One region of the Streptomyces sp. NBC_00178 genome, then DNA from elsewhere that is predicted to be linked to it. Evidence: riboswitches for the same ligand, from Rfam matches in the RefSeq annotation. Region 1 holds a riboswitch; each other region holds the start of a gene.
The links. A riboswitch is a leader RNA that binds a small molecule or an ion and turns the genes downstream of it on or off. The one in region 1 is predicted to bind cobalamin.
Positions count from the first base shown of each region.

Region 1 (5,437 bases):
CGCTCGACTTCACGGAGACCGCCGCCGTCCAGGTCGACGATCTGGCCGCCGTCGGCGGACTGCCCGGGAAGCGTCTGGTCGCGGGGGTCGTGAACGGCCGCAACATCTGGATCAACGACCTGGAGAGGTCCCTGTCGACCCTCGGCACGCTGCTGGGGCTGGCCGGCCGGGTCGATGTGGCGTCCTCGTGCTCCCTGCTGCACGTCCCGCTCGACGCGGCCGCCGAGCGGGAAATCGATCCGCAGGTGCTGCGCTGGCTGGCCTTCGCGCGGCAGAAGACCGAGGAGATCGTGACCCTCGCCGCGGGGCTGGCCCGGGGCACCGGGGCCGTGGCGGCCGCGCTGGCGGCCAACCGGGCGGGCCTCACCTCCCGCCGGACCTCCGCCGTCACCCGTGATCCGGCCGTGCGGGCCCGCGCGGCCGCGGTGACCGGGGCGGACGCCCGTCGCACCCTGCCGTACGGGGAACGGGCCGCGTCCCAGCGCGCCCGGCTCGGCCTGCCCCTGCTGCCGACGACGACCATCGGCTCGTTCCCGCAGACCGGCGAACTGCGCGCCGCACGCGCCGGTCTGCGGGCGGGGCGCATCGACGCGGCCGCCTACGACGAGCGCATCAGGGCCGAGATCCAGGAAGTGATCACGTATCAGGAGAAGGCCGGGCTGGACGTGCTGGTGCACGGCGAGCCCGAACGCAACGACATGGTGCAGTACTTCGCCGAACGGCTGACGGGTTACCTCGCCACCCGGCACGGCTGGGTGCAGTCCTACGGCACCCGCTACGTCCGCCCTCCGGTCCTGGCCGGCGACATCTCCCGCCCCGGACCGATGACCGTGGGCTGGACGACGTACGCCCAGTCGCTCACCGACCGTCCGGTCAAGGGCATGCTCACGGGTCCGGTCACCATGCTGGCCTGGTCCTTCGTGCGGGACGACCAGCCGCTCGGGGACACCGCCCGCCAGGTCGCGCTCGCCCTGCGCGACGAGGTCCGTGACCTGGAGGCCGCGGGCACCTCGGTCATCCAGGTGGACGAGCCGGCACTGCGGGAGACACTGCCCCTGCGGGCCGCGGACCGTCCCGCCTACCTCGGCTGGGCCACCGAGGCGTTCCGGCTGACGACCAGCGGGGTACGCCCGGACACCCAGGTCCACACGCACATGTGCTACGCCGAGTTCGGTGACATCGTGCAGGCCATCGACGACCTCGACGCCGACGTCATCAGCCTGGAGGCCGCGCGTTCGCACATGCAGGTCGCCCACGAACTCGCGGCCCACGGATACCCGCGCGAGGCCGGGCCCGGGGTGTACGACATCCACTCGCCCCGCGTGCCGTCCGCCGGGGAGGCGGCGGACCTTCTGCGCGCCGGACTGCGGGCGATCCCGGCGGAGCGCCTGTGGGTCAACCCGGACTGCGGTCTCAAGACCCGTGGCTGGCCGGAGACCAGGGCGTCGCTGGAAAGCCTGGTCGCGGCGGCCCGCACGGTGAGGGACGAGCTCACCGCGTCCTGACCCACCGGGCGGCACCGGCCGGGGCGGTCGCCCCGGCCGGTGCCCTCGCGGCGCCACGTCCGCGTCAGCGGCACGGCTCAGCGGGCGAGGCAGCAGTCCCCGCACGTCGAGCCGCCCGGCGTCCGGTAGTAGAGGCAGCAGCTGCGCCGGCGGAAGCCCAGGCCCGGTCCGGTGACCGAGCCCGTTCCCACGAGCCGCCCCGTGCCGAGCAGTCGGTCCACCAGGCGGGTGAGCGGCCCCCGGATGTCCGGACGGGCGGCCAGCAGGACGCCGGCCGAACCCATCAGCGCGGAGGCGGCGTTGCCGTCCAGCAGGCGTGGTGCGATCCTGACGGCCAGACCGGCCTCCAGCCGTGCCAGATGGTCCATGACCTGGGCGCCGAGGGTGTGTTCGGGTTCCGCGAGGCGGTCGGCGTACCACCCGGCGGGGGCAGGCAGCCCGAGTGCCGAGCCGGTGTCCTCCCTGCGCAGGGTGTCCAGGTCCGGCACGATGCCGTGGAGCAGCGTGCAGGCCAGCACGGGTGACCAGAGGCGTGCCGCGTGGCCGAGCTGGGCGATGGACACGCCGACGCGCAGATCCGTGCGGTACCGGTCGGCGACGGCCGTGGCCAGGTCGGCGAAACCACGGGCGTAGGACGCGCCGACGGGGTGCCAGCCTTCGTCGGGCGCGTCCGTGCGCAGCGCGAAGAAGCCACCCAGCGCCGCCACCTCGGCCAGAGCGCTCGCCACGGCGTCGCCCGGCGCGCGTGCGGCGTCGGGCGGGCCCGGTGGCACCCGCTCAGGTGGCCGCACGGCGCCGAGGGGGAGCGAAGGCGTACAGATCGAGGATCGCCGGCCGGGGCGCGACCCCGGGGCCGCCGGCACGTGCCCAGGCGGCTATGTCCTCGGTGGCGTCCGGGTCGTTGACCAGACCCAGCCAGACGGGCCGGGCTCCCGCGGCCCTGCCCTCGGTGGAGGGCTGTACGACGACGACGTTGGCCTGGTCGCACACGTCGAGGCATTCGGAGACCCGCACCGGTGCCGCGCCGCGCAGCCGCGCGGTCTGCGCCGCGTGGTCCCCGGTCACCTTGGGGCTGCCGCAGCAGCAGTCCCGGCACACGACGATCCGGCAGGGCACCCGCCCCGTCACCGGTGGTGGCACGGTGCTGCCGAAGACCTCTTCGGCCGGGTTCTCGGACATGCCGAACCCCCCTCTCTCCGGGGAGATCCGCCCCGGGGTACGTCGAGGAGGCGACCGCGTGAGTCTCCTGGCTCTCGGGTCGTGGCTCGTCCCGTCCTTCCCGCCCCCGTGGGGGGCGGTGGACGTCGCGGGATCCGCTCGCCGATCACAGTGGCGGGACCGCGCCGGATTCGCACCGGCTTCCTCGGGCCGCCGTCGCCCTGTCGTGGACCATCATGGCATCCGGCGACCGGTGGCGCGGCGGGCAGCCCCGGGGCGGCTGCGGGCACCCGAGGCGGGGCGGCCCGCGCGAGCGTGCGGACGGGGGCCCGTCCCGCCCCGTCCCGGCAGAACGTAGGATCACCTGGTCATCGCCGCGACGGGAGACAGGAAGCCGGTGTGAATCCGGCACGGTCCCGCCACTGTGACCGGGGAACGCGGACCCTCCGCATGCCACCGCGCACCGCGCGGCGGAGCGGGGGCGCCGATCCCGGGAGTCAGGACACTGGCCTGTCGCGGGCCCGATCCGAGGAGCGCGGACTCCCCAGGAGGCTTCACGTGTTCACAGGCATGCCCCTTTTCCCTCACGCACTCAACTCCCGCAGGCGCGGCGCCCTGCGCACGGCGGCCGGCGTACTCGCTCTGTCGGCGCTCGCGCTGACGGCGGGCTGCGGCTCGTCCGACGGCCCGGGTGACGACCCGGGGGCCGCGGCGTCGTCGCCCGCCGGCTTCCCGGTCACCATCGACAACTGCGGTGTGAAGACGACGTACACGCGGCCTCCGGCCCGGGTCGTCACCATCCACCAGCATCCGGCGGAGCTGATGCTCGCCCTCGGTCTCGGGGACCGCATGGTCGGGACCGCCTACCCGGACTCGTCCGTACTGCCGGAACTGAGGAAGGCCTACGAGGCCGTCCCGGAGCTCGCCGAGGAGGAGCCGTCGTTCGAGACGGTCCTGGACGCCGAGCCCGATCTCGTCTACGGCGGCTACGGCAGCGCGTTCGGCGAGAAGGAGGGCCGCTCCCGCAAGGCGTTCGCCGACGCGGGCATCGACACCTACCTCAACCGCGAGTACTGCGGCAAGAAGCAGGTGACGATGGAGGACACGTACGAGGAGATACGCACCATCGGCACGATCTTCGGTGTGCCGGGGCGCGCCGACTCGCTCGTGTCGGACCTGAAGGGCCGTGTCGGCAAGGCCGCCTCCGCGGTCGACGGCGAGGCGGACGTGCCGGTGTTCGTCTACGACAGCGGCGACAAGTCGGCGTTCACCGCGGGCGGCAAGAGCCTCGGCACGGAACTGATCCGGCTCGCCGGCGGGAAGAACGTCTTCGCGGACCTGGACGACGTCTTCGGGGACGTCTCCTGGGAGCAGGTCGTGGAGCGCAGGCCGGAGGCCATCGCCATCTACGACTACGCGGGCTCCGACAGCATCGAGCAGAAGGAGAAGTACCTCCTCTCCCAGCCCGCGCTCGCCGACGTGCCGGCGATCAGGAACAAGCGGTTCGTCGTCCTGCCGCTGACCGCGACCCTGGTCGGGATCCGGTCGGCCTACGCGGTCGGGGATCTCGCCCGCGGCCTGCACCCCGAGAGCTTCCGGTGACCGCTCCCACCGTGGAGGTTCCCGGCCGGCGGGCCGGGGGGAAACGGCCCGCCGGGAAGGTGACGGGCCGCGGCACGCCGGCGCTCACCCTGCTCGTCCTGACCGCGCTGCTGCTCGTCTCGCTGACCGCGGGGCTGGCGATCGGCTCGGTGCACGTGCCGCCCGGTCAGGTGTGGGGCATCGTGGCGCACGCGATCGGCGTCGACCGGTCACCGCCCTCGTGGTCCCCGGCGCGCGAGACCATCGTGCTCGACGTACGCGCCCCGCGCGTCCTGCTCGGGGCGGTGACCGGCGCCGGGCTCGCGGTGGTGGGCACCGCCATGCAGGCGCTCGTCCGCAACCCGCTCGCCGAGCCCTACCTGCTGGGTGTCTCGTCGGGGGCGTCCCTGGGCGCGGTGAGCGTGATCGTGTTCGGGGTGACCTTGTTCGGCCCGGTGTCGCTGTCGGCCGCCGCGTTCGCCGGTGCGCTGGGCGCCCTGCTGCTGGTGTACGCCACCGCGCGTACGGGGGGCCGCATCAGCTCCGTACGCCTGGTGCTGTCCGGTGTGGCGATCGCGGCGGTGCTCACCGCGGTGCTGGACCTGCTCCTGCTGACCACGGACCGGGGCAACGAGGCCCGGGCGGTGCTCGCCTGGACCCTCGGCGGTCTCGGCGGCGTCAGCTGGGCGACCCTCTGGCTGCCCGGCGCCGCCCTGTTGCTGGGCATCGCCGTGCTGTCCCTGCAGGCGCGCAACCTGAACCTTCTGCTGGCGGGCGAGGAGGCGGCCACCACCATGGGACTGGACGTCGCCCGCTTCCGCTCGCGGATGTTCGTGCTGCTGTCCCTGGTCACGGGGGTGCTGGTCGCCGCATCGGGACCGATCGGCTTCGTCGGTCTGATGCTGCCCCACATCGTCCGGCTGTTCGTCGGCGGTGACCACCGCCGGGTGCTGCCCACGGCCGCGCTCGGCGGGGCGGTCTTCCTCGTCTGGGCGGACATCGCCGCACGCGTGGTGGCCGCGCCCACGGAGATCCCGGTCGGGGTGCTCACCGCACTGTGCGGCGGGCCGTTCTTCCTCTGGCTCATGCGCCGCGACGCGCGGCGCGGCACCGGCGAAGGAGTGGCATGACCGCGACCGCACTCGTCGTCGACGGGGTCACGCTCACGGCCGGCGCCCACCGCCTCGTCACCG
Region 1 is NZ_CP108143.1:6,719,800-6,725,236, reverse strand. It holds gene metE (5-methyltetrahydropteroyltriglutamate--homocysteine S-methyltransferase) at 1-1,505, shown strand, start outside; gene OHT61_RS29440 ((2Fe-2S)-binding protein) at 1,583-2,233, opposite strand; gene OHT61_RS29435 ((2Fe-2S) ferredoxin domain-containing protein) at 2,283-2,684, opposite strand; cobalamin riboswitch at 2,746-2,869, opposite strand; cobalamin riboswitch at 3,014-3,191, shown strand; gene OHT61_RS29430 (ABC transporter substrate-binding protein) at 3,234-4,265, shown strand; gene OHT61_RS29425 (FecCD family ABC transporter permease) at 4,262-5,374, shown strand.

Region 2 (5,437 bases), 5.0 Mb from region 1:
GGCGACCTCACCCAGGAACGCGCGCCGGAAGGCGTCGCTCTCCAGCGAGCCGTGCCAGTGCGTCCCCCACACCGACCCCACCCGGCAGCCGTCCAGGAAGGGCTCGCCGCCGCGCACGTCGGCGACCCCGTGATGGATCTCGTACCCCTCCACGGGCTCGCCCAGCGCCGACCCGGACGGCCTGCCCAGCACCTTCTCCCGGCCGAAGCGGACCCGCACCGGCAGCAGCCCGAGCCCGTCCACCACGCCGGCCCGCGACTCCACGTCGTCCTCGATGCGCTCGCCCAGCACCTGGAACCCGCCGCAGATCCCCAGCACGGGCCGCCCCTCGGCGGCCCGTCGCAGCAACGCGTCCGCCAGTCCGCGCTCCCGCAGCCACGCCAGCGCCTTCACGGTGCCCCGTGTGCCGGGCACGATCACGAGGTCCGCGTCGGCGAGCTCCTCCGCGCGGTCCACGAACCGCACGACCACACCGGGCTCGGCCGCGAGCGCGTCCACGTCGGTGAAGTTCGACATCAGCGGTACGGCGCACACCGCCACCCGCAGCACGTCCTCACCGTGCGGCGGCGCCACGACCGACTCGCGCACGGTGCCGCGCATCGAGACCCGCAGCCCGTCCTCCTCGTCGATGCCCAGCCCGTGGGCGTACGGCAGCACGCCGAAGGTCCGCCGCCCCGTGAGCCCGTGCAGCATGTCGAGACCGGGCTCCAGCAGCGACACGTCACCGCGGAACTTGTTCACGAGGTAACCGGCGACCAGCGACTGGTCCTCGGCGCTCAGGAGCGCCGTCGTACCGAAGAACGAGGCGAACACACCACCCCGGTCGATGTCCCCGACCACCACCACCGGAAAGCGCGCGGCCCGCGCGATGCCCATGTTGACGATGTCCGTGCGCCGCAGGTTGATCTCGGCGGGGCTGCCCGCCCCCTCGCAGATCACGGCGTCGTACGAGCTCCGCAGCTGCTCCAGGCAGTCCACGACGGTGCCCAGCAGGGCTTCCTGCCGACCGCCGTGGTAGCCGCGGGCGCTCATCTCGCCGACCGGCCGGCCCATCAGGACCACCTGGCTGGAACGGTCGCCGCCCGGTTTCAGCAGCACCGGGTTCATCAGGGCCGACGGCTCCACCCGGGCGGCCTGCGCCTGCATCGCCTGGGCACGGCCGATCTCCGCCCCCTCCCGGGTGACGAAGGAGTTCAGCGACATGTTCTGCGCCTTGAACGGCGCGACCTTCACCCCCCGGCGCACCAGCCACCGGCAGATCCCGGCCGTGACGACGCTCTTGCCCGCGTCCGAGGTGGTCCCGGCCACCAGCAGTCCGCCGCTCATCTGCCCCTCCGTCCCCAGGCCAGCCGCCCCGCCGCACAGACGCCGAGGGCCAGCACACTCACCCGGCGCGACAGCCGCACCGCGCGTTCGATGTCGGCGACCCGCACGTCCCGGCCCGCCTCCCCGTTGAGCACCGGCCGGTGCTCGACCCGCCCGCCGTAGGCCAGGGTCCCGCCCAGACGAACGCCGAGCGCCCCCGCGAACGCGGCCTCCACCGGGCCCGCGTTGGGGCTCGGGTGCTTCCCGGCGTCCGAGCGCCAGGCGCGGACGGCCTGGCGGGGACGGCCGCCCGCGGCCACGGCGAGCGCGGCGGTGAGCCGGGCCCCGGGCCAGCCCGCGAGGTCGTCGAGCCGGGCCGACGCCCAGCCGTAGCGCCCGTAGCGGGGCGACTTGTGCCCCACCATCGCGTCGAGGGTGTTCACGGCCCGGAAGCCGACCAGTCCCGGCACCCCGCCGAGCGCGCCCCACACCAGGGCGCCCACGACGGCGTCGGAGGTGTTCTCGGCGACGGACTCGACGACGGCCCGGGCGATCCGCGGCCCGTCGAGCGCCTGCGGGTCGCGCCCGCACAGGTGCGGCAGCCGCTCCCTGGCGAGCTCGACGTCCCCGGCCTCCAGGGCACCGCCGATGGCCCGGGCCTCGCGGCCCAGCGACGTGCCCCCGACGACGGCCCAGGTGGCGGCGGCGGTCAGTGCCACGGCGGCCGTGGGACGGTTCCGCACGGCGCGGGCCGCCAGCCCGGCGGCGGCCGTGGCCCCGCCCGCGCAGACGAGCGTGTGCAGGGCGCCCCAGCCCCGGTGGTCGTGCCACAGGCGGCTCTCGGCGCCCGCGGCGGCCCGCCCGAAGGCGGCGACGGGGTGGCCGCGCCGGGGGTCACCGAGCAGCAGGTCGCCGATCAGACCGGCGGCGGCGCCGTACGCGAAGATGCGGTCGGCTCGCACGGATCAGAGGTCCGTCGCGCCTCGCAGGGACGTCGTCACGGGTGGTGCGGGCAGGGACGCACGGCGGCCGGGCATGGCAGATGTCCTCACTCAGGGTCCGCGCCCTGGTTCGACGTGACCGGCGACGAGAGTCTCCTGGCTTCCGGATCCGCGGGTCCTCCGGCCTTCCAGCCCGCGGTGGCGGGCCGTGACTTCCGTGTGGAGGACTGCTCCCCGGTGACAGTGGCGGGACCGCGCCGGATTCGCACCGGCTTCCTCTCCTGTCGCCGTAAATGGCTCCGGCAGTCCACCACGCCCCGTGAAGGCCCGTCAACCTGCCGTTGACCTGCGAGGCTTCGGTGTGGCCGGACGCACACCGGGCCGGACACACGCACGGTGTGTCCGGCCCGGAGGGGTGCCCGAGGGGGTCAGGCGACGATCAGGTAGATCCCGTACGCGACCGCCGCCGCGCACACGGCGAAGCAGGCGTAGGCGCCGGTGCGCGCCAGGGCGTGGGAACCGGCGCCGCCCTGGCCCGTCCGCACCTGCTTGGCCAGGCCGGTGATGCCGAGGGTGAAGAGGCCGACGAGCGCGACGGTGACCACGAGGCTGATCCCGAAGACGGAGGCGAGAGCCGCCCAGTCGATTTTCATGCGGATGCGTCCTTACACCGTGGCCGGCCGGGCCGGGTCGGCCTGGGTGTCCGGGGCGGGGATGGTGGTCTTGAGTTCCGGGACGGGCACACCCGCGGGCGGCGGGGTGACGGCCGCGATGGCCGTCGTGACGACACCGGCGGGCTCCTCGGCGGCCCCGTCGGCCGCGTTGACGTTGGTGTGGTCGACCGGCTTGCGCCGCGAGAGCATCCAGATCGCGCCGGAGCCCGCGACCAGCAGGGCGGCCGTCACGGCGACTCCCCAGGAGCCCTGCTTGGTCAGCAGCTCGGCGCCCGCGCCGACGAGACCGGCGGCCGGCAGGGTCAGGCCCCAGGCGACGAACATCCGGGTGGCGGTGGACCAGCGGACCACGCCCCCCTTGCGTCCGAGCCCGGCGCCCATGACCGCACCGGAGACGGACTGCGTGGTGGAGAGGGAGAACCCGAGGTGCGAGGAGGCCAGGATGACCGTGGCGGCGCTGGTCTGGGCGGCGAAGCCCTGGGGCGGACGGAGCTGGGTGAGTCCGCTGCCCATGGTGCGGATGATGCGCCAGCCGCCGAGGTAGGTGCCGAGGGCGATGGCGACGCCGGCCGCGGTGATGACCCAGACCGGGGGGTTGGAACCGGGGGCGAGGACGCCGCCGGTGACCAGGGCCAGGGTGATGATGCCCATGGTCTTCTGCGCGTCGTTGGTGCCGTGGGCGAGCGAGACCAGACCGGCGGAGGCGATCTGCCCGGCGCGGTAGCCCTTGGCGGTCGACTTCAGCTGCGCCTCGTCGGTGATCTTCCGGTTGAGGCGGTACGTCAGCTTCGTCGCCAGCAGTGCGGCGATACCGGCGACGAGCGGCGCGGCGACCGCGGGCAGCAGGACCTTCGTGACGACGGTTCCGCCGTTGATCGAGGACCAGCCGGCCGACGTCACCGCGGCGCCGATGAGGCCGCCGAAGAGTGCGTGGGAGGAACTGGAGGGCAGGCCGACCAGCCAGGTCAGCAGATTCCACAGGATCGCGCCGACGAGCGCGGCGAAGATGACCTCGGTTCTGAGGCCGTCCTCGCTGACGATCCCGCCGGAGATGGTCTTGGCGACCTCCACCGAGAGGAACGCGCCGACGAGATTGAGAACGGCGGACATGGCCACCGCTGTCTTGGGCTTGAGGGCGCCGGTCGAGATGGTCGTGGCCATCGCGTTGGCGGTGTCGTGGAAACCGTTCGTGAAATCGAACACGAGAGCTGTCACGATCACAATCGCGAGCAGCAGCGTGATGTGTTCCATTTACCCAGGCAATCGTTCGACGTCATTGGCACGTGGAACGTAAGCAACCTTGGTGAACGGAAGGTGAACTGGGCAGGGCGGCATGGTGACCCCAAACGTTCGTGGCGGTTCCGCTTGTATGCGGACGGGGTGGGGCGGACGGTCGCGGCCGGTGCGGCGCATGGCCTCCGGTCGGCCCGGAGGGTCCCGTAACACCCTATTTGCCCGAAGAGGAGACATCGGTCACGCGCGCCGTGGCGGCCCTAGGATCTGCGCATGGACGACGGGCACCGGGACACGATCGGACAGGCGTGGGAGAGCCTCGTCGCGACGGCGCGCAGGACGGCCGCCGAAGGGCTGGTCGTCGGCACCTCGGGCAACGTCTCGGCCCGGGTCGGCGACCTCGTGCTGGTCACCCCCAGCGGGGTGCCCTACGACCGGCTGGGACCGGGGGACACGGTCGGGGTCGACCTCGCGGGGCGCCAGGTGCTGGGGGACCTCGTCCCGACCAGCGAACTCCCCCTGCACCTCGCCGTGTACCGCGAGACCTCCGCGGCCGCCGTCGTCCACACCCACGCCGTGCACGCGACCGCCGTCTCCACGCTCGTCGACGAGGTGCCCCTGGCCCACTACGCCGCGGCCATGCTCGGCGGGCCGGTCCGCACCGCCCCGTACGCGCGCTACGGCACGCCGGAACTGGCCGGCCACATGCTCGACGCCCTGCGCGGCCGCACGGGCTGCCTGCTCCGCAACCACGGGACCGTGACGTACGGGGACACCCTGGACCAGGCTTACGACCGCACCGCCCAGCTCGAATGGATGTGCAGGCTCTGGCTCACCGCGAGCTCCGTTCCCGGCCGGAACCCGAGCCTGCTCACCCCCGCCCAGCTGGACGACGTGCGCACCGCCCTGGAGGGATACGGCCAGCAGGGCTGACCCGGACCGAGCACCGTACGGACGCCGCCCACTGGCAGCCCGCCCGCCGGGCCGGGACACTGAAGCCGTGCGCCCGGCAACAGCAGCGGCAGCGGCCGCCACCACGATCCTCGGAGTCGGCGCGGCAGCGGTCGCCGCCGGCCGGTACGCGAGCGACACCGCCCTCGGGGCCCCGTCGCAGCCGCGTCCGTTCCCCGCCGACCGCCGTATGACCGTGCACGCCACGGCCGCGGGGCAGGTGACACTGACCCGGTCCTTCGCGGCGCTGCGCCCCGGCGTCTACGGCCTGACCGCACGCGACGTCCACGCCGTCGTGGGCCCGGTCGTCGGCCGGCCGGCCGACGGCTCGGC
Region 2 is NZ_CP108143.1:1,727,127-1,732,563, reverse strand. It holds gene OHT61_RS07460 (cobyric acid synthase) at 1-1,326, opposite strand, end outside; gene OHT61_RS07455 (cobalamin biosynthesis protein) at 1,323-2,267, opposite strand; cobalamin riboswitch at 2,397-2,524, opposite strand; gene OHT61_RS07450 (hypothetical protein) at 2,675-2,899, opposite strand; gene OHT61_RS07445 (inorganic phosphate transporter) at 2,912-4,171, opposite strand; gene OHT61_RS07440 (class II aldolase/adducin family protein) at 4,427-5,086, shown strand; gene OHT61_RS07435 (alpha/beta hydrolase) at 5,154-5,437, shown strand, end outside.
Region 2: linked by a shared signal. The riboswitch ahead of OHT61_RS07455 (cobalamin biosynthesis protein) and the one ahead of OHT61_RS29435 ((2Fe-2S) ferredoxin domain-containing protein) in region 1 are both predicted to bind cobalamin.

Region 3 (5,437 bases), 1.8 Mb from region 1:
GGCAGGCCTCGCAGGACTCGGGGTTTTCGAGGGAGCAGGCGATCGCGTCAGCGTCGGGCGACGACGCCTGCTGTACGGGAATGGGGGCGGCGGCCGCGGCCTGCCCGGACGCCGCGCGGGCGATCCGGGTCGCCGGGCGCGAACGCAGGTAGTACGTCGTCTTCAGCCCCTGCTTCCAGGCGTACGCGTACATCGAGGAGAGCTTGCCGATCGTCGGCGTCTCCAGGAACAGGTTGAGCGACTGGCTCTGGTCGAGGAACGGCGTGCGCGCCGCCGCCATGTCGATCAGTCCACGCTGCGGGATCTCCCACGCCGTGCGGTACAGCGCCCGCACGTCCTGCGGGATCCACGCGAAGCCCTGCACGGAGCCGCTCGCCTCGCGCAGCGCCTCACGGGTCCGGGCGTCCCACACGCCGAGCCGCTTCAGCTCGTCCACGAGGTAGCCGTTGACCTGGAGGAACTCACCGCTGAGCGTCTCGCGCTTGAAGAGGTTGGAGACCTGCGGCTCGATGCACTCGTACACCCCGGCGATCGAGGCGATCGTCGCCGTCGGCGCGATGGCGAGCAGCAGGGAGTTGCGCATCCCGGTCTTCGCGACCCGGGCGCGCAGCGCGTCCCAGCGCTCCGGCCAGCTCAGCTCCGTGTCGTAGTGGTCGGGGTGCAGCACACCGCGGGCGGCGCGCGTCTCGGACCAGGCGGGAAGCGGGCCCGACCGCTCGGCCAGGTCGCAGGACGCCTCGTACGCGGCCAGCATGATCCGCTCGGAGATCTTCGTGGACAGGGCGCGGGCCTCGGGGGAGTCGAAGGGCAGCCGCAGCTGGAAGAAGACGTCCTGGAGGCCCATCGCGCCGAGACCCACCGGACGCCAGCGGGCGTTGGAGCGGCCGGCCTGCTCGGTCGGGTAGAAGTTGATGTCGACGACCCGGTCCAGGAACGTCACGGCGGTGCGCACGGTGGCGTCCAGCCGCTCCCAGTCGATGCCGCCGTCGGCCACGAACGCGCCCAGGTTGACCGAACCCAGGTTGCAGACGGCCGTCTCGCCGTCGTCGGTGACCTCGAGGATCTCGGTGCACAGGTTCGAGGAGTGCACGACCCGGCCCGGCTCGGCCGTCTGGTTGGCCGTGCGGTTGGAGGCGTCCTTGAAGGTCATCCAGCCCTGACCGGTCTGCGCGAGGGTACGCATCATCCGGCCGTACAGCTCACGCGCGGGCATCGACTTGCGGGCCAGGCCCTTGGCCTCGGCCGCGCGGTAGGCCGCGTCGAACTCGTCGCCCCACAGGTCGACCAGCTCGGGCACCTCGGCGGGGGAGAACAGCGACCACTCGGTGTCGGCGTCGACGCGGCGCATGAACTCGTCCGGGATCCAGTGCGCCAGGTTGAGGTTGTGCGTGCGCCGCTGGTCCTCGCCGGTGTTGTCGCGCAGCTCCAGGAACTCCTCGATGTCCGCGTGCCAGGTCTCCAGGTAGACGGCGGCGGCACCCTTGCGGCGGCCGCCCTGGTTGACCGCGGCGACCGAGGCGTCGAGCGTCTTGAGGAACGGCACGATCCCGTTGGAGTGGCCGTTCGTGCCGCGGATCAGCGAACCCCGGGCGCGGATGCGCGAGTACGAGAGGCCGATGCCGCCCGCGTGCTTCGAGAGGCGGGCCACCTGGTGGTAGCGGTCGTAGATCGAGTCGAGCTCGTCCAGCGGCGAGTCCAGCAGGTAGCAGGAGGACATCTGCGGGTGCCGGGTGCCGGAGTTGAAGAGGGTCGGCGAGGACGGCAGGTAGTCGAGGCGGCTCATCAGGCCGTACAGGGAGGCCACTTCGTCCAGGGCGCGCTGCGAGGTGTCCTCGGCCAGTCCGGCGGCCACGCGCAGCATGAAGTGCTGCGGGGTCTCGACGACCTGCCGGGTGAGCGGGTGGCGCAGCAGGTAGCGGCTGTGCAGCGTGCGCAGGCCGAAGTAGCCGAAGCGGTCGTCCGCCCCGTCGGCGAGCGAGCGTTCCACCAGCGCGTCCAGCGCGGCCGCGTGCAGCGCGACGAACTCCGCCGTGCGGTCCGCGATCAGGCCCTCGCGGTGCCCGACGGCGACCGACGAGGAGAAGGAGACCGCGCCTTCGCCCGCCGCCTCGTCCGCGATCGCGAGGGTGAGCAGCCGGGCGGCGAGCCGGGAGTACGCCGGGTCCTCCGAGATCAGACCCGCGGCGGCCTCGGTGGCCAGCGAGCGCAGCTCGGCCTCGTCCGCCCGCGCGCTCCGGCCGCGCAGCGCGGCGGCCGCGACCCGTCCGGGGTCGGTGTCGGGCAGATCGGCGGTCAGACCGGTCAGGGTCCGCAGCAGCGCGGTCCCGGGCGCGTCGGTCGTGAGGCTCTCGGATTCCGCGGCTGAAACCGGGTCTGCGGGCGCGATGGTCACTGGGGCTATCCCTCGCTCGGCTCGGGGCCTGCGGGAGCGGGGCAGCCGGGCACGGTCGCCCCCGGGGAGGGAGCACGGCGCGCACGGCGTCCACCGGCCTTCCGCGGGGCCCGGACGTCTCGGCATCCGGTTCGGTCGAGCCGGACGCACCGTCGGCAGGTCCTCGGACTCCGCGGTGCGCGAATGCACACCGATCACACCGTTGCGGGACAGTTCCGGATTCGCACCGGATTCCCCTGCGGCGACAGCGAGGTCGAGCATACATGTGGGGGCTGCCGATTGAGGCAGCCCCCACATGTAGTGTCGTGACGGGTCAAAAGGTCAGGCGGTACGTCAGCAGGGTGAAGCCGGGAAGCGGGCTCCAGTCCCGCTCAGGGGTCCGTACGAAGCCGAGCCGCGCGTAGATGCGGTGGGCGGACCCCATGGACGGCTGGGTCGACAGCACCACCCCGGACAGCCCCTCGGTGGCGCGTGCCCGCTCGACACAGGCCCGGACGAGCGCCTCGCCGGCACCGCGTCCGCGCGCCGCACGGGAGACGGCCAGCATCCGCAGTTCGGCCTCGTCCCCGCCCGCGATGTCGGTCCACGGGCTGCCCGGCGTGACGTAGGTGACACCTCCCAGCAGGAGGCCACCGGGGTCCACCGCCGCCAGCACGAGCGCCTCGGCGGCGCGGCGTCCGACGGCGCGGAGCTGTTCGACGTACTGATCGGCCGCGCCGAAGTCCAGCAGTCCGTCGTCGAGGTAGGCCCGGGTGGTGATCTCGCCCAGGGCCTCGTGCTCGCCGGCGCGGACCGGTCTGATCGAGACGTCCATGCGCGGAGTCTGCCTCAGACGGCGGCCCGGCGCACGTGCCTTTCGGGGAGCCGGCGAACCGGCCCCGCACACGGGCCCGTCCCGGCAGGGCGGACCCTGCCGGGACGGACGACGTCACGGGCTACAGGCGTTCCAGGGGCTCGGGCTCGCCTCCCGGCGCACCCACCGTGGCCGGCGGGAGCGTGACCTTGACGCCGGGCTCGCCGACGTCCGCGGTGTAGTCGGACGGCGAGGTCTCGTCGATACCCGCCGGGGCCTTCAGCGCGTTCAGGACGAAGGTCAGCACGACCACGACGACGATGTTCAGCACGATCGCGGTGAGACCGATGTAGCCGATCTCGCCGATGCCGGGGATCTCCTTCGAGGAGCCGCCGAAGTGCTTCTGCGTCGGGCTGGCGACGCCGTACGCGGCCACCGTGCCGTAGATCATGCCGACGGCCCAGCCTGCGATCAGGGCCCAGCGGTGGAACCACCGGGTGAACAGGCCGCCCACCAGCGCCGGCATGGTCTGGAGGATCCAGATCCCGCCGAGCAGCTGGAAGTTGATCGCGACCGTCTTGTCCATGGTGAGGACGAAGGCGAGCGCGCCCACCTTGACGAGCAGCGAGACCAGCTTGGAGACCTTGGTCTCCTGGGCCGGTGTCGCGTCGGGCTTGATGAAGTCCTTGTAGATGTTCCTGGTGAAGAGGTTCGCCGCGGCGATCGACATGATCGCGGCCGGCACCAGGGCGCCGATCCCGATCGCGGCGAAGGCCACACCCGCGAACCAGTCGGGGAACATGGTCTCGAACAGCTGGGGGATCGCCAGCTGCCCGTTGTCGACCTTGATCCCGGCCGCGATCGCCATGAACCCGAGCAGGGCGAGCAGGCCCAGCATCAGGGAGTACAGCGGCAGGATCGTGGTGTTGCGCCGGATCACCTCACGGCTGCGGCTGGAGAGCGTCGCCGTGATCGAGTGCGGGTACATGAAGAGCGCGAGCGCGGAGCCCAGTGCCAGCGTCGCGTAGCCCCACTGGCCCATCTCCCCGGGCACGAGCGCGCCCCTCGGTTTGCCCGTCGCCTCGTTGGTCTGGGCGAACGCCTCGCCGGCCTTCGCGAAGATGTCGTCGAAGCCGCCGAGTTTGATCGGGATGTAGATGATGGCCACCGCGATGACCAGGTAGATCAGGCCGTCCTTGACGAACGCGATGAGCGCGGGGGCCCGCAGTCCCGAGGAGTACGTGTACGCGGCGAGGACCGCGAACGCGATCAGCAGCGGCAGGTCCTTGACGAACCAGTGGGTGTTCTCGCCGCCGCCGACGCCCATGACGTCCAGCACGGCCTGGATGCCGACCAGCTGGAGCGCGATGTACGGCATGGTGGCGAGGATGCCCGTGAGGGCGACCGCCAGTGAGAGGCCCTTCGAGCCGAAGCGGCCGCGGACGAAGTCCGAGGTGGTGACGTACCCGTGCTTGTGCGACACCGACCACAGGCGGGGCAGGAAGGTGAAGATCAGCGGGTAGACGAGGATCGTGTACGGCACGGCGAAGAAGCCCGCCGCACCGGCCGCGTAGATCGCCGCGGGGACCGCGACGAAGGTGTACGCGGTGTACAGGTCGCCGCCGAGCAGGAACCAGGTGACCCAGGTGCCGAACGACCGGCCGCCCAGACCCCATTCGTCGAGGCTCGCCTCGTTCTCGGCCTTGCGCCAGCGCGCGGCCATGAATCCGATGACCGTGACGGCCAGGAAGAAGAAGATGAACACGGCGAGTGCGACGCCGTTCACGCCGTCCTTCATGCGGAAGCACCTCCCTTGCGGGCGCGCTGGTCACGCTGCCACAGCTTGTAGGCGACCATGGTGAGCGAGGTCGAGATGAGCACCCAGAGCATCTGGTACCAGTAGAAGAAGGGGATACCGATGAAGGTCGGGTTCACCTTGGCGTACGAGCCCACCCAGAGCATCGCCACGAACGGTGCGATCAGGCACAGCGCGATGACCACCCTCGCGGGTGTCACTGTTGGTGGTTTCGCCTCGGTTTTTTCTGACATCGGCAACTCCGTCCCCTCGCTGATCACCTGGTGTAATGCGCAGGAAATCTAGGCGAGGGTTCCGCCCAGCGTCACCCCCCGTCCGCATTGCGGTCCTGCAACGGTCCGGAAGACACCCGGAACGAGTGGATCCCCCCGCAGGTGTGCGAGGGGATCCGAGGCCGCCGGAAGGGGTCCGGGTCAGTCGGTGGGACGCTTCAGGC
Region 3 is NZ_CP108143.1:4,886,087-4,891,523, forward strand. It holds gene OHT61_RS21570 (ribonucleoside-diphosphate reductase subunit alpha) at 1-2,392, opposite strand, end outside; cobalamin riboswitch at 2,530-2,653, opposite strand; gene OHT61_RS21575 (GNAT family N-acetyltransferase) at 2,706-3,206, opposite strand; gene mctP (monocarboxylate uptake permease MctP) at 3,328-4,983, opposite strand; gene OHT61_RS21585 (DUF3311 domain-containing protein) at 4,980-5,234, opposite strand; gene OHT61_RS21590 (GntR family transcriptional regulator) at 5,415-5,437, opposite strand, start outside.
Region 3: linked by a shared signal. The riboswitch ahead of OHT61_RS21570 (ribonucleoside-diphosphate reductase subunit alpha) and the one ahead of OHT61_RS29435 ((2Fe-2S) ferredoxin domain-containing protein) in region 1 are both predicted to bind cobalamin.